Regions from separate parts of the Sporanaerobacter acetigenes DSM 13106 genome, predicted to be linked through region 1. Evidence: riboswitches for the same ligand, from Rfam matches in the RefSeq annotation. Region 1 holds a riboswitch; the other holds the start of a gene.
What was found. Region 1 has a riboswitch for FMN ahead of ribD (bifunctional diaminohydroxyphosphoribosylaminopyrimidine deaminase/5-amino-6-(5-phosphoribosylamino)uracil reductase RibD). Riboswitches for the same ligand answer to the same signal wherever they lie in the genome.
Positions count from the first base shown of each region.

Region 2: it holds a riboswitch for FMN, as region 1 does, so the genes downstream of both, BUA21_RS00725 (ECF transporter S component) here and ribD (bifunctional diaminohydroxyphosphoribosylaminopyrimidine deaminase/5-amino-6-(5-phosphoribosylamino)uracil reductase RibD) in region 1, are expected to answer to the same signal.

Region 1 covers NZ_FQXR01000023.1:7,989-15,583, forward strand. The annotation lists gene BUA21_RS13880 (class I SAM-dependent methyltransferase) at 1-665, opposite strand, end outside; gene BUA21_RS13885 (flavodoxin family protein) at 704-1,162, opposite strand; gene BUA21_RS13890 (hypothetical protein) at 1,368-1,637, opposite strand; gene BUA21_RS14805 (hypothetical protein) at 1,732-1,869, opposite strand; gene BUA21_RS13895 (hypothetical protein) at 1,908-2,426, opposite strand; gene ribH (6,7-dimethyl-8-ribityllumazine synthase) at 2,779-3,240, opposite strand; gene BUA21_RS13905 (bifunctional 3,4-dihydroxy-2-butanone-4-phosphate synthase/GTP cyclohydrolase II) at 3,254-4,456, opposite strand; gene BUA21_RS13910 (riboflavin synthase) at 4,468-5,115, opposite strand; gene ribD (bifunctional diaminohydroxyphosphoribosylaminopyrimidine deaminase/5-amino-6-(5-phosphoribosylamino)uracil reductase RibD) at 5,128-6,219, opposite strand; FMN riboswitch at 6,333-6,447, opposite strand; gene BUA21_RS13920 (hypothetical protein) at 6,711-7,595, opposite strand, start outside.
Region 2 covers NZ_FQXR01000002.1:139,906-147,500, forward strand. The annotation lists gene tsaD (tRNA (adenosine(37)-N6)-threonylcarbamoyltransferase complex transferase subunit TsaD) at 1-881, opposite strand, end outside; gene rimI (ribosomal protein S18-alanine N-acetyltransferase) at 920-1,366, opposite strand; gene tsaB (tRNA (adenosine(37)-N6)-threonylcarbamoyltransferase complex dimerization subunit type 1 TsaB) at 1,375-2,067, opposite strand; gene tsaE (tRNA (adenosine(37)-N6)-threonylcarbamoyltransferase complex ATPase subunit type 1 TsaE) at 2,064-2,522, opposite strand; gene BUA21_RS00725 (ECF transporter S component) at 2,638-3,246, opposite strand; FMN riboswitch at 3,345-3,471, opposite strand; gene BUA21_RS00730 (amidohydrolase) at 3,518-4,678, opposite strand; gene BUA21_RS00735 (ATP-binding response regulator) at 4,701-6,476, opposite strand; gene BUA21_RS00740 (Tex family protein) at 6,496-7,595, opposite strand, start outside.

The DNA.
Region 1 (7,595 bases):
TTTAATTCATGTAATCCATTTTCAAATTCTTTTTCAGGTATTAAATGAAACATAGAATAACCTTTTTTCTCAACTAATTCTAGAAATTTTTTATCTACTGTTCTTTCACTTGCATCTCCAATTGTTAAACTCTTTATAAAAATCAAACCATTCTCTTCTACAATATTTTTTATGTCATTTATTTTAGGATATCTTGCCTTATCTATTATTGCAGTTGACGGAAAATATTTAACATAAAATCTTTTTTCAATTTGTTCATGAGATTCTGTTTCTATACATATTTTACCCCCTTTTTTTAATATTCTTTTAAATTCCTTAAACATAACATCTATGTCTGGTATATGATGGATTACATCTGTCATATATATAAAATTAAAAAAATTATCTGGAAAAGAAATGTTCTCATGATTCCCTTTTTTATATATAATTTTATTATTTTTAGTTATAGCTTTTTTTCTCATTCCATCAGAAGGCTCTATACCATATACATCAGCATTTGTTAATCTTTTAATTTTATCTGTATAATTACCTGTCCCGCAACCAAAATCTAATATTTTTGTTTCTTCATCAAAAGTTATTTCTTCTAAAAATTTGTTAATTAATTCAACATCAGCTTCTCGAACATCATCATATTGTTTAGAAATTTTATTATAATTTAATTTCATTAATTCATACCTCCATAGTTATAATTTGATTATTTCCCTCAATTTCTATAATTATTAACCATCCCCTCAGCAAAATCTACAGCTTTTTTAATATCGTCCTCATTAGGTCTACCCTTTCCAATACCTCCAATCAACTTAAATGGCCCAAAGGTATCATAGCCCTTACAACTGAAACTACCAATTACCACAAATCCTTTTTCTTTTAATTTTTCTTCAATGTAACTATTGTAACTTTTTTTCTCCATACTACTTGTTGAAAAAACAAATGACTTTTTATTAGCTACACTTGGTAACTTTTCAATTAGAGCAAGCATATTTTTGTGAAACTTGCCACCATATATTCCTGAACCGAAACCTATTAAATCATAATTTTGTAGATCATTAATATTTACATCATTTACATTAACAATATCTGCATTTAGTGTTTCTGCCATTGCTCTACCTATCTTTTCTGTATTCCCATGATGTATTGAAGCATAAATTATTAAAGTTTTCAATATTATCCACCCCTATAAATTTTCTTTTCTTACTTATTCCACACTTTTTATATATATCCTTTTAATTCATTATATATAAATATAAATAAATATTCTCCCTCGGCACTAACTTTGTATTATTACTAACCCTAAAAATGAAAGTAGAGTTAGTTTTATATTTCTTTTTATAAAAACATCTCCTTTAGTACAAATAACGCTCAAATTACTACTTTTTCTTACATACATATAAATTATGTAAACTATATCCTATAATAGATGTATTCCTACATGTTTTAAAGTGATAGTCCAGCCACTTATTAAATTCATTTTCATCTAAAAAATTGATGCTATCTCTCATCATATGAACTATTCCATCAGTTCCAACATGATCCAATTTTTTAACTTTGAATTTAGCCATCATTTCTTCAATTTCATCATAAGTTAAAAAATAAAAATAATCTCTATCATTCCCATATTCTGCTCCAAAATTTATCATTAATATAATCCCTTATCTCTATTTATATGAATAACATATTGAGCATATATATTTATATATGCTATAGCTAAAATTCCATCTGGTTTTAATACCCTTAAACATCTAATGTTTTAGAACCAGCTTTAATCTTCTCATCTAATACATAAGTTATAGTTCCATGAAAAATCAGTTTATCACATCCCTCAATCAACTTAACACATTTATTAAATAATTCATCTTTTTTATTGTACAAAATAACCACCTTTTGCAAATAACATTAAATGTTCTTGCTTATTCTAAATCATAAGAATATATTATCTCAAAATCATTTTCATTTACAATAGATAGTTCCAACCTAACGACTTTCCCTTTAAATTGATGAAATCTATCTGTCATCTCCCTTATAATAGCCCCCATATCTTCTGTTTCACTACCATAAAGAGATATATGAGGCAACCATAATTCTAAATCAGCTCTAGTCCACATATTACAATAGGAATCAAATTCTTTGTGATATTCCTCATAATATCTCAATAACTTCCTTGAAACAGAAGGTATGCAAGCTATGCAATTGGCAGATAGAAGACTTAATGCAGAGCAGTTAATGTCAAATGATTTTTTGCCTTGGGCAAATTTCCTAGTGTACGGCAAAACTTCATCTACATCAATATCAATTAAGTTCGCAAATGTAATGTGTCCATAAATAGGACCATGTTCAATGCCAAATACATCTAATGCTCCTCTAACTTCATTTAATTTTTGATTAGTCGATTCATCTAATATCCAAATAGCACAAATATCTTTTCTCATTTCCATTCCCCCTAATATCAGATATATATTATTCTAATCAACCATTGCTGATACCACTTGTAATAATGCAATAGTATAGTCCCATATATAAACCATGCCATATTACATACCTTCCTTTTATAATTTTCATCTCAAGCTAACTAATATATAAATTATGCAATGTAGCTTTATAATTAATTTTAATCATATACTACTTATTCCATGCTTTTCATCAAAATCCTTCCAAAAACTAATTTTTTTGTAAAAATAAAAACACCTCTATCCTATTAGGGAAAACTAGAACTTTCCCATGGGTTATAAAGAAAATAGTTCTTCTATTTGATACAAATAAAAGAACTATTTTTACTGTCTATTAAATTGTTTTTAATAAATTTGCCATTTCTATTGCTGTCATTGCTGCATCATAGCCTTTATTTCCACTTTTAGTTCCCGCTCTTTCAATAGCTTGTTCTATATTGTCCGTTGTAAGTACACCAAATATAATCGGTATTTCTGCATCCAAAGAAGTATTAGCTATGCCCTTTGATACTTCACTTGATACATAGTCAAAATGAGGTGTTGAACCTCTTATCACAGCACCAAGACAAATCACTGCATCATATTTTTTAGATTTAGCTAATTTCTTTGCAACTAATGGAATTTCAAAAGCTCCAGGAACCCAAACAATTTCTATATCTTCTTCTTTTGACCCATGTCTTTTTAACCCATCTATAGCTCCCGATAACAGTTTGCTACCTATAAATTCATTGAATCTGCCTACAACAATAGCAAATTTCAAATCATCGGATATTAATTTTCCTTCATACGTTTTCATTATTTTCACTCCTCTATTTTATATTCAATATATGTCCCATCTTATCTTTTTTAGTTTTTAAATAAAAATAGTCTTTTTCATTTGGATTTATTTCTATAGGCACTCTTTCAACTATTTCTAATCCATAGCCAGACAATCCATGAATTTTTTTAGGATTGTTAGTCATGAGTCTTATCTTCTTTGCTCCAAGATCTGATAATATTTGAGCACCTATTCCATAATCCCTCAAATCTTCTGGATATCCTAAGGCTAAATTAGCTTCTACTGTATCCATACCTTTTTCCTGAAGCTCATAAGCTTTGATTTTATTTATCAAACCTATCCCTCTTCCTTCCTGCCTCATGTATAAAAGTATTCCTCTCCCTTCTTCATTTATTTTTTTCAAAGCTTCATGAAGTTGATCTCCACAATCACATCTAAGTGAACCAAATACATCTCCTGTCAAGCACTCAGAATGGACCCTTACAAGAGCTGGCTCCTCCTCCTTTATATCTCCTTTGACTAATGCTACATGATGTTCCCCATTTATTTTGTTTACATATCCTATAATATTAAAATCACCATAAATAGTAGGTAATTTAGCTTCTGAAACTTTTGTTGCTAAGATTTCATTTTTCCTTCTATATGCTATCAAATCAGCAATAGTTATTATTTTGATATCAAACTTTTTGGCATATTCCATAAGCTGTGGTGTTCTTGCCATTGTGCCATCTTCATTCATTATTTCACAAATTACCCCTGCAGGATATAATCCTGCTAATCTTGCAAGATCTATAGCAGCCTCTGTATGTCCCGCTCTTTTTAATACTCCACCTTCTCGCCCTTTTAAAGGAAAAACATGTCCTGGACGTCTAAAGTCATCATCACATACATTTGAATCCAATACTTTTTCTATAGTCAATGCTCTTTCTCCAGCTGAAATTCCTGTAGTAGTATCCTTGTAATCAATGGAAACAGTAAAAGCTGTTTCATGATTGTCAGTGTTTTCCCTCACCATTTGATCTATGTTTAATTCCTCTAGTCTTTCTCCCACTATGGGCATACAAACAAGTCCCCTAGCATATTTAGTCATAAAATTTATCTTCTCAGTAGTAACTTTTTCTGCTGCTACTATTAAATCTCCTTCATTTTCCCTATCTTCGTCATCAACAACTATGACAAAATTGCCTTTTTTAATCTCCTCCAGTGCTTCCTCTATAGTATTAAACTTTGCCATTTTAACCCTCCTCATATAAATCCATTTTCTCTTAAAAAATCTCTATCTATTTTACTTTCACTTTCCTTTTTTCCACTTTGTAAAAACCTTTCAACATATTTCCCAATTACATCACATTCAATATTGACTAAATCTTTTATATTCTTCTTATTTAATGCAGTAGATTCTTTAGTATGAGGAATTATTGATACTTTGAACATTTCTTCATCTACATAGCCTACCGTAAGACTCACTCCATCTATGGCAACAGAACCTTTATAAACTATATATTTTAATATTTCTTTAGGAGCAACTACACTTATCCATATAGCATTTCCTTCACTTTTAAACTCTTTTATGGCACCAGTTCCATCTATATGTCCGGATACTACATGTCCCCCCAATCTATCTCCAATTTTTAATGCTCTTTCTAAATTCACAAGACTTCCACTCTTCAAAAATCCCAAATTTGTTTTCCTTATAGTTTCAGCCATTACATTTGCTTTAAATAAATTTTCATCAAATTCATTTACTGTTAGACAAACTCCGTTGACAGCTATGCTATCTCCTATAGAAATATTTTCAACTATTTTCTTACATTCAAAAGTAATTGTCCATATTTTATTTTCATTGACTATGTCTAATACTTTTCCTACTTCTTCTACAAGTCCTGTAAACACCTTATCACTTCCTTACTTTAAATAACCTTCAATCATTATGTTCTTGCCCATGCTTGTAATCTTCACATCTTGTAAACATATGGCATCCTCTAAACACTCCACCCCCTCCCCTTCAACTGGAGTCTTAGCATCTTTTCCACCTATAATCTTTGGAGCAATAAAAAATATAACTTTATCTACTAAGTTCTCCTTCAAAAAACTGAAGTTTACTTCTCCACCTCCTTCAATAAGCAAGCTATCTATTTTTTTATTTCCCAATTCTTCTATGAGAAATTGTAAATCTACTTTATGGTTTTTAGCTGGAGTTATTATTACCTCTGCTCCCTTTTCCTTAAAAGCTTTTATATTTTCATCTGCTGCAAGATTAGTTACTGCAATAATAGTATTTGAAGGATTTATGTTTAATACTTTTGATGTAATAGGAGTCCTTCCATGACTATCTAATACAATTCTTATGGAATCTTTACACTCTATTTTATTTAGTCTTGTATTTAGCGTAGGATCATCCGTTATTACTGTATTTACTCCCACCAATATAGCTGAAACTTTTTGTCTCAATATATGTCCATATTCTCTTGCTTTTTCATCTGTCACCCATCTTGAGTCCCCTGTGCGTGTAGCTATTTTCCCATCTAAACTCATACCTGCTTTCATAATAATAAAGGGTCTTTTAGTAATTATATATTTAATAAATATTTCATTTAATTTTTCTGCTTCTTTTTTTAGAATTCCAACCTCCACTTCAATTCCATTTTCTTTTAATATCTTTATTCCATTTCCTGAAACTTCAGGGTTAGGATCCTTCATAGCTACTACTACTTTTTTGATTCCACTTTTCACTATCCTATTGACACAAGGCGGAGTCTTTCCAAAATGAGAACAGGGTTCCAAGTTAACATACATAGTAGTGCCATATACATCTTCTATAGCATTATTTAATGCATTTATTTCAGCATGATTTCCCCCATAACTCTCATGATAACCTTCAGCAATTATCTTCCCGTTCTTAACAATCACTGCTCCTACTAGAGGATTGGAACTTGTAAATCCCATCCCTTTTTCTGCAAGACTTAAAGCTCTTTTCATAAAATATTCATCATTCATAAAATCCCCCCAAAAAATTATTAAAAGCCCTGAAATAAATTTCAGGGCTTAATTAACCACTTTCCACTTTTATAGTTATAAAGATAGTCATAAAAATTATTTTTATAACTATTCAATACCTTCTTTCATCCAGACTATACTGTCGGCTTCGGAATCTCACCGAATCTGCCTATTAGGCTCGTGGGCTTTACCACCGGTGGGGAATTTCACCCCGCCCTGAAGGAATATTCTGTTTTCATAATTATACCATATATTGAAGTCAATGAAAAGAATTCTTTAAAAAACAACAACATAATTTTCTATATTCCTATAAATCTGATATCTTCATCTTGATACCATTCAAATTTTCTTAATCTTAAATTAGAATCAATATTTATTATTTCTGGTTGATTTATATTTTCTATTGGCATATTATTTCCTCCGTTCTTTATTCATTCTTGCCCAATATCTTTAAAATTTCTTTACAATTTTCATGTAGCACATCCTTTTATTTATATAATTGTCAAACTTCTTAAATATCTTCCTTCTCCATTTATATATTCTGGAGATTGTACAAAACCAACTTGAACTAAATATTCATTTGTAAAACCAAAGACTTGATGCCACAGTTCTATTGCTATTTCTTTCATATTGTTTTCATGTTTTATAGCAGTTAATTCAGTGGCTCCTTTTTCAAATCTATCAAAAGTAGATTTAACTATATCATATATTTGATTTAGTACAATATCTGATATTTCATTAATAATCTCATTATCAGACCTTTCAAAAACAGGGACATTACATTCTATAGTGCTATCTTCCTCATTTATACTTAAATATTCAAATTCCTCAAGAAATTTAACCATATCTTTTTCATTTTTAGATAATTTATTATAAACTATTTCATTCTTATAACTCTTCCAAACAATTTCACCACATTTTTCTACAATCTCACTATTTTTTTGTTCTATTAACCTTATATAATCTAAATTTAGCTCATTAAATGGTGTTGCACTTTCAAGATTTTTTTCAACTCGTCTAAAAAACCTAAACACATCTTTCCTAGTACCATCTGAATCTCCAAAACTATTGAAGATAAAGTTTTGACTTCTATAATTATTGCTACTACACAGTAGTTTATTACTATGACTTTGTACACTTTCGCTATCCTCATATCCAAATATTATATAATCTCTATTTCCTGGTTGTATTTTAGAAGATAAAAAAATATTCTTCTCTTCAAAAAAGTCAAAAGCTGTACCATCAAAAATATCATCACAAACTATATGATATAATAGCTTTTCTTTAGAAAAAGAAGAATAGTTAGATAACTTAGATATTTTTTCATAAATCTGTTCCTTTATATCAATTATTTTGCTACCTATAATTTCTCCAAT
Region 2 (7,595 bases), on a different contig from region 1:
GGATATTTTATATCTATTCCTTCTTTATTTCCTCTTTCTAGAAACATATTTCTAAGTCCTTTATTTGCTGCTACACCACCTGCCACTACTATAGTTTTAGATTTTCTTTCAATAGCAAGTCTTATGGTTTTTTCTACAAGAACTTCTGTTGCTGCAGCTTGAAAACTTGCCGCTACATCTTCTATTGCTATTTCTTCTCCCATTTGCTTTGCATGATTTAGATAGTTTAGTACAGCAGTTTTTAATCCACTAAAACTAAAATCATAACTATCTTCTTCTAAACAAGGTCTTGGAAAATTTATTGCCTGACTATTTCCCTCTAATGACAATTTATCTATAAGAGGTCCTCCTGGATAGGGAAGCCCTAGGGATCTTGCTACTTTGTCAAAAGCTTCTCCAGCTGCATCATCTCTTGTCCTTCCTACAAGTTCATAGTCAGTATAAGAATTGGCTTGTACTAAATAAGTATGTCCTCCTGATACTACTAGACAAGTAAAAGGCGGCTCTAAGTCCTTGTGAGTGATGTAATTGGCACATATATGACCCTCTATGTGGTTTACCCCTACAAGAGGCACATCTAGTGCATAAGCTATAGCTTTAGCGCTAGATATACCTACAAGAAGTGCACCTACAAGTCCTGGTCCTCTAGTCACACCTACTATATCAATATCTTTAAATGTAATATTGGCTTCATCAAGAGCCTGTTGTATGATAGAATTCATGCTTTCTATATGTTTTCTTGAAGCAACTTCTGGCACTACTCCACCAAATTTTCTATGGATCTCAATTTGTGATGAAATAACATTTGAAAAAACTTCCCTGCCGTTTTTCAGCACTGCACAGGAAGTTTCATCACAGGAAGTCTCTATTGCTAATGTCATAATATCTTTTTTCACTATTTTTCACCTCAATCAAGTTTCTATTCTACTCTTTTCCACATGATAATTGCATCTTCATTGTTGTCAGAATAATATCCAGGTCGAATACCATATTCTTTAAACCCATATTTGTCATAAAGGGATTTTGCTACTTCATTGGTCTTTCTCACTTCCAGAGTCATAGCAACAATATTTCTGTCTCTACATATATCTATTAAACCTTCCATTATTTTATTTCCAACTCCCAGTCCTCTATATTTCTCATGAACTGCAATATTAGTCACATGTCCTTCATCTATTATGAGCCATATTCCACCATAGCCTACAACTTTTCCTTGAATTTCTGCTACTACATACTTTGCAAGCATATTTTTAGTTATTTCCAATGTAAAGGCCTCTTTAGGCCAAGGAGTAGCAAAAGAAGTCTTTTCTATATCTAAGACTTCATCTATATCTTTTTCAAGCATAGGCCTTACTAAAATGTCCATAGACATCACTACCTTTTCTTATATTCTCTTTGAGCTTGAGACTCTCTTAGATATTCTGGAACTAAATCAAAATAATTTTCTCTCTGACCTCTATTCCATTTAAGCATTGCCAACTCTCCTAAACTTGAAGCTCTAGCTCCATTTAAATGTATAGGAGCAAATATGGCCTTAGACCCCAATTTTTCACTTATACTGTCTTTATATATAGCTGTTCCATCGCCATTAAAGACAACTTTTTCTTCAAAACTTTGAACTTTTTCTATAAGTTCATCTATTTCCATTATAGTTGGTTCAAACCTATTTATAAGTATGCCATTTTCCCATTGGTATATTCCTGTAAAAACTCTATTTCTTCTTGCATCCATTATAGGGACAACTATTCCTCCAAAAGGAATATTAAATGCCAAGGCCTCCAAAGTTGATATTCCCAAAACTGGTTTATCTACAACATGGGCTAAACTCTTTATTGTAGCCAAACCAATTCTAAGTCCCGTAAAAGAACCTGGCCCTACTGCACCAGCAAATAAATCAATTTCCTCAATTTTTAAATTTAGGCTATCCATTATAACCTTTATCATAGGAATAAGTCTTTCTGAATGGGTCATGTCTTGATTTAAATTGTATTCACCTAGTACTTTTTCTTCATCTAGTACTGCACAAGTAGCTACCATACTAGATGTATCTATAGCTAATACTTTCAATCTCTCTTCAACTCCTCTATTATGCTTTTGTTTCTTTCTCCACTACCATATATATTAAGTATTCTCTCTTCATCATTGGAGCCTCTATTTATTTCTATGGTGAGTACATCTTCTGGAAGAACGTTTTTTATTTTATTTGCCCATTCTATAATAGACACTCCATTAGAATAAAAATATTCTTCAAATCCTAAATCATATATACTTTCTACTTCTTCTAGTCTATATACATCAAAATGGTATAGTGGAACTCTTCCCCTGTACTCATTTATTAGAGTAAAAGTAGGACTTGTCACATATTCCTCTACATCTAATCCTTTGGCTATGGATTTAGTCATAGTAGTTTTCCCTGCTCCTAAATCCCCTATTAGACAAATAATTTCTCCACCTTTTAATATTTTACCCAATTTGTACCCAAATTGTTCTGTATCTTTTGTATTTTTAAGTATCAATTCCATCTAAACTCAACCTTTCCATCCATAAACTATATATAATTATAGCATTCCCATAAAGTTTAAGCCATAAAAAAACTAGAGTCAAGGGGCAAATTGATATGCTCCTTAACTCTAGTTTTTATCTATGAAGTACTGGTGATACTTTTTTATATAAAAGCAATGTAATCAACGTAACTATTGCACCCTTAATCAAATTGAAAGGTGCTACTGCATATACTATAAGAGACTTTAAATCCACTACATATTTGTTAACTGCACTGCCCATAGCAACAATTTTATCTAATGGCATTCCAAACAATTTTGCATAGAAAGGTATCATTATGAAATAATTTGCAAAAGACATAACTACTGTCATAGCTATAGTACCTAAAATCATTCCAACAACTGCATTTTTCAAATTCTTTTCTTTATGATACATCCATCCTGCCACACATACAAATACACTTCCTACAACAAAGTTTGCAAGTTCCCCTACTACCATAGTGGAAGTTCCCCTTATGACAATGTGTAGTATATTTTTTATAAGTTCTATTAAAACTCCGGCCATTGGTCCTAATGCAAAAGCTCCCATAAGAGCCGGTACTTCGCTTAGGTCCATTTTCAAAAACCCTGGTGCAAACCATAGTGGAAATTCAATGAGCATAAGTACAAATGAAACAGCTGAAAGAATCCCAATTTTGGTCAACATCTTTGTTGACATCTTACCTTTTTCTTTTTTCAATTCCATAAAAAATCCCTCCAAGTATAATATTTCTCCAGGGACTTAAGAAGGATTACAAAACCCCGAAGGAAAACCTTCGGGGCAAAATATACTTTTTAAGTATACAATATCTTCTTCCATCCAGACTTTAACTGTCGGCTTTGGATTTTCACCAAATCAACCACATAAACGATATATGGCTCGCGGGCTATAACCGCCGGTGAGGAATTGCACCTCGCCCTGAAGATTATTTATTTATACCTTCATTATACAATATAAATAAAATATATGTCAACTTTTAACTTCTATAAACTACTTCTCCATTTATAATAGTTGCATAAGTCTTACAATCTATATCTTTTAGTGGATTCCCATCAAATATAACTATATCTGCATCCTTTCCCACCTCTATACTTCCAACTCTATCAGCAATTCCTATGATTTCAGCAGGATTTATAGTTATAGCTTTTAATGCTTCCATTTCATCTAATCCAGATTTAGCTGCAAGTCCAGCACAAAGAGGTAAATATTGTAGTGGAATAACTGGTGCATCTGTAATTATAGCAATTTTGACTCCTGCTTCATGAAGTATTCTTGGAGTATCAAAAGTTTGATTTCTAAGTTCTATTTTGGATCTATCAGTCAAGGATGGCCCAACAAGAGCGGGTTTGTCTTCCTCCTTCAAAATATCTGCAATAAGATGACCTTCTGTACAGTGATCAAGAGTTATATCTACATCAAATTCTTTGGCAATTCTTATAGCAGTCAATATATCATCTGCTCTATGGGCATGAGCCTTAAGTGGAATTTCTTTTTTAAGTACCTTTGTCATAGCCTCCATTTTAATATCATATTCTGGCATCTTGGATGGATCTTCTACTGCACTTTCCTTTTTCTTTAAATATTCTTGTGCTTTAAATAATGTTTCTCTCAAAATAGCTGCTGTAGCCATTCTAGTTATAGGAGATTTTTTCTGGCTCTCATAAACCCTCTTAGGATTTTCACCAAAAGCAATTTTCATAGCTACTGGTTCTTTGACAATCATATCATCTACTCTTTTTCCATAAGTCTTAACTGCTACAAACTGTCCTCCTACTACATTGGCACTTCCAGGCCCTGTAACTGCTGTGGTCACTCCTCCCATATAGGCCTCTTCAAAGGCACGATCCATAGGATTTAAACCATCAATAGCTCTCAACTGAGGAGTCACAGGATCTACCCATTCATTCCCGTCATCACCTTCAAAACCCATTCCATCTTCCCACATACCTATATGGCAATGAGCATCTATAAATCCTGGAGTAACCATTTTACCTTCTGCATCTATTACTTCTGCATCTAATGGTGCTACAATATCTTTACCTATTTCCACAATTTTTCCTTCATTTATTAATATACTTCCTCCTTCAATTACTTGTCCTTTCATAGTATAAATATAACCATTTTTTATAAGTAACATATATATTCCCCCTTGGATATAATCAACTAATATTATATCTTTTATTTTTACTTCTATCAACAGTCCTAAAAGCCTTTTCTATAGCCTGAGACAACTCTTCAATTGTATAAGGCTTTTTAAGAATGTAATCTATAGTATCAACATTATACAAATTATTTTCTAAATATCCTGTCATAAGTACAAAAGGCTTATAAGGATATTTTTCTTTTACCAATTTTGAAACTTCAATACCATTCATATTTGGCATAAAATAATCACATATTATTAAATCATATTCCTTTTCTTCAAGTCTTTTTAAAACCTTTTCTCCTTTGGTCTCTAAATCTGCATCTATATTTAATAGTGCAATAAGCTGAGAAACGGTACTGGCTACAGAATATCTGTCATCTACTACCAGTATATTTTTAGCGCTGATTTGAGCCATTTCTGGTTCTAATTCTGATTCCTTCACAATACTGCATTGTTTCACATTAGTCGAAAAAATAATAGTGAATTTACTTCCTACTCCTACTTTGCTATCCACTAATATATCTGCAGAATGATTTTCTAGTATCTTCTTTGTAGTATTTAATCCTAAACCTGTCCCTTTTGCACCTTTTGTAGTAAAAAAAGGTGCAAAAACTTTCCCAATTATTTCTTCACTCATTCCTGTTCCAGTATCTTCTATTTCTATGAAAATCTTTTCATCTTTGTCATAGCTCCTGACTGTAAGTGTTCCCCCATCTTCCATGGCATCTATTGCATTTAAAATTATATTTAATATTACTTGCCTCATTTCAAACTCATTGCAATAAATACACTTTCCCGAATTCAATTCTTCTACTACATGTATTGTAGTATTAGATTTGAAATTATTATTTTTTATTTTATATTTGGCCATATTGATGCTATCTATCAATATATCGTTAATTTTATGTAAGCCCATTTTTTGATTATAACTACCTTTAATATAGCCTTTAATTTTTCCCATCATGGCTTTTCCATCAAAAGCAGTTTTATATATAATATCTAAATAATCTTTTATTTGAGGATCAGATTCTTTTAAAATAGCCATTTGAGAATAGCCAACAATAGTACTCAAAAGATTGTTAAAATCATGAGCTAAACTTTCAGATAGTTCTCCCAATATTTTTAAATTTTCCATTCGTTTTAATTCTTCTTTATGCTCATAATCAATTTTTTCCTTCATAGACAAATTTATAAGAGAAAATTTCATGAGTCCCCAATAATCATATACATAACCCTTTTCTGCACCATCAAATATAAATGCATCGTGAATACTCAACAAACTTGCCAAATCTTTTTCAAGGAAATCATCAACAATGTATTTTACAATAATCATAATATTTTTTCTTTGGCAAAGTTTTTTCATTTCCTTTTGAAATATCAATATTTCTTCTATATCCATGCTATTTGTATAAAATTTATCCTTTGTAGCATAAACTAAAACTTTTTCAAACCCTTTCTTCCTATATTTATCAATTTCAAATTCATAAAAGTCCAAAGCCTTGTCTAAACTTAATTTGCCTCTTTCATTTAAAAATATATCCTCTGAACATACAAATACCAATTGTCCCTTTTGCAATAACTTTTCTATATCAATTTGAAAATACAATTCTAACAAATTAATATCAGGTTTTTCTTCTTTTTTGTTGTAAACATATATAACAATACCATTGTCATCTAATACACTATTCAAAAGTTTTGCAAATTGAGCAATATGAGGCTTAGCAAAATTAGAACTAATGGCACCACAAAAAAGCCCTCCAACATACTCTATTTCTCTTTCATCATCCACAATATCACCTCCGAAGAGATTAAATGTCCTTCATACTCAAAGAAATTTTCCCCTTATTTATATCTACATCCAATACTCGCACATTAACTATATCTCCCACTTTTACTACTTCCATAGGATGTTTTATAAATTTATTGCTCAATTTAGAAATGTGAACTAATCCGTCTTGTTTCACTCCAATATCCACAAAAACTCCAAAATCAACGACATTTCTTACAGTTCCTGTAAGAACCATGCCTGGTTTCAAATCCTCCATCTTCAATACATCTTTCCTAAATACAGGCTTAGGCATTTCATCTCTAGGATCTCTGCCTGGCTTTCTCAATTCTTTTATTATATCTTTTAATGTAGGTAATCCTACATCTAATTCTTTTGATAGTTTATTTAAATTCGTATCAAATAATGCATCCTCTTCCAAAATTTTTTCAGCTATATCATAAGATTCTGGATGAACTCCTGTATTGTCTAGTAAATTGTTCCCTTCAGGAATTCTTAAAAACCCAGCACATTGGACAAAAGTTTTTTCTCCCAACCCCTTAACCTTTTTTAACTCCATTCTATTTTTAAATTTGCCATTTTCTTCTCTATATTTAACTATATTTTGAGCTACACTATTAGATACTCCCGATACATATTTTAAAAGAGAAACACTTGCAGTATTTAAATCTACTCCTACAGTATTTACACAATCTTCTACTACTCCCTTAAGAGCTAAATCAAGTCTAGTCTGATTTAAATCATGTTGATATTGACCTACTCCTATATGCTTTGGTTCAATTTTTACAAGTTCAGCCAAAGGATCTTGTAGTCTTCTAGCTATAGACACGGCTCCCCTTATAGACACATCTATATTTGGAAATTCTTCATTGGCAACAATTGAAGCTGAATACACACTTGCTCCAGCTTCACTAGTTATAGCATAAGAAACCTCGTTTTTTATTTCTTGCAAGGTTTCAGCTACTACCATTTCCGTCTCCCTAGAAGCCGTTCCATTTCCTATGGAGATTATGTCTATATTAAATTTATTTATTAATTCTTTTAATTTCTCTTTAGTCTTTTCAATTTGATTTTGAGGTTCAGTAGGATACACTACCGTATAATCCAAAAGTTTTCCCGTTT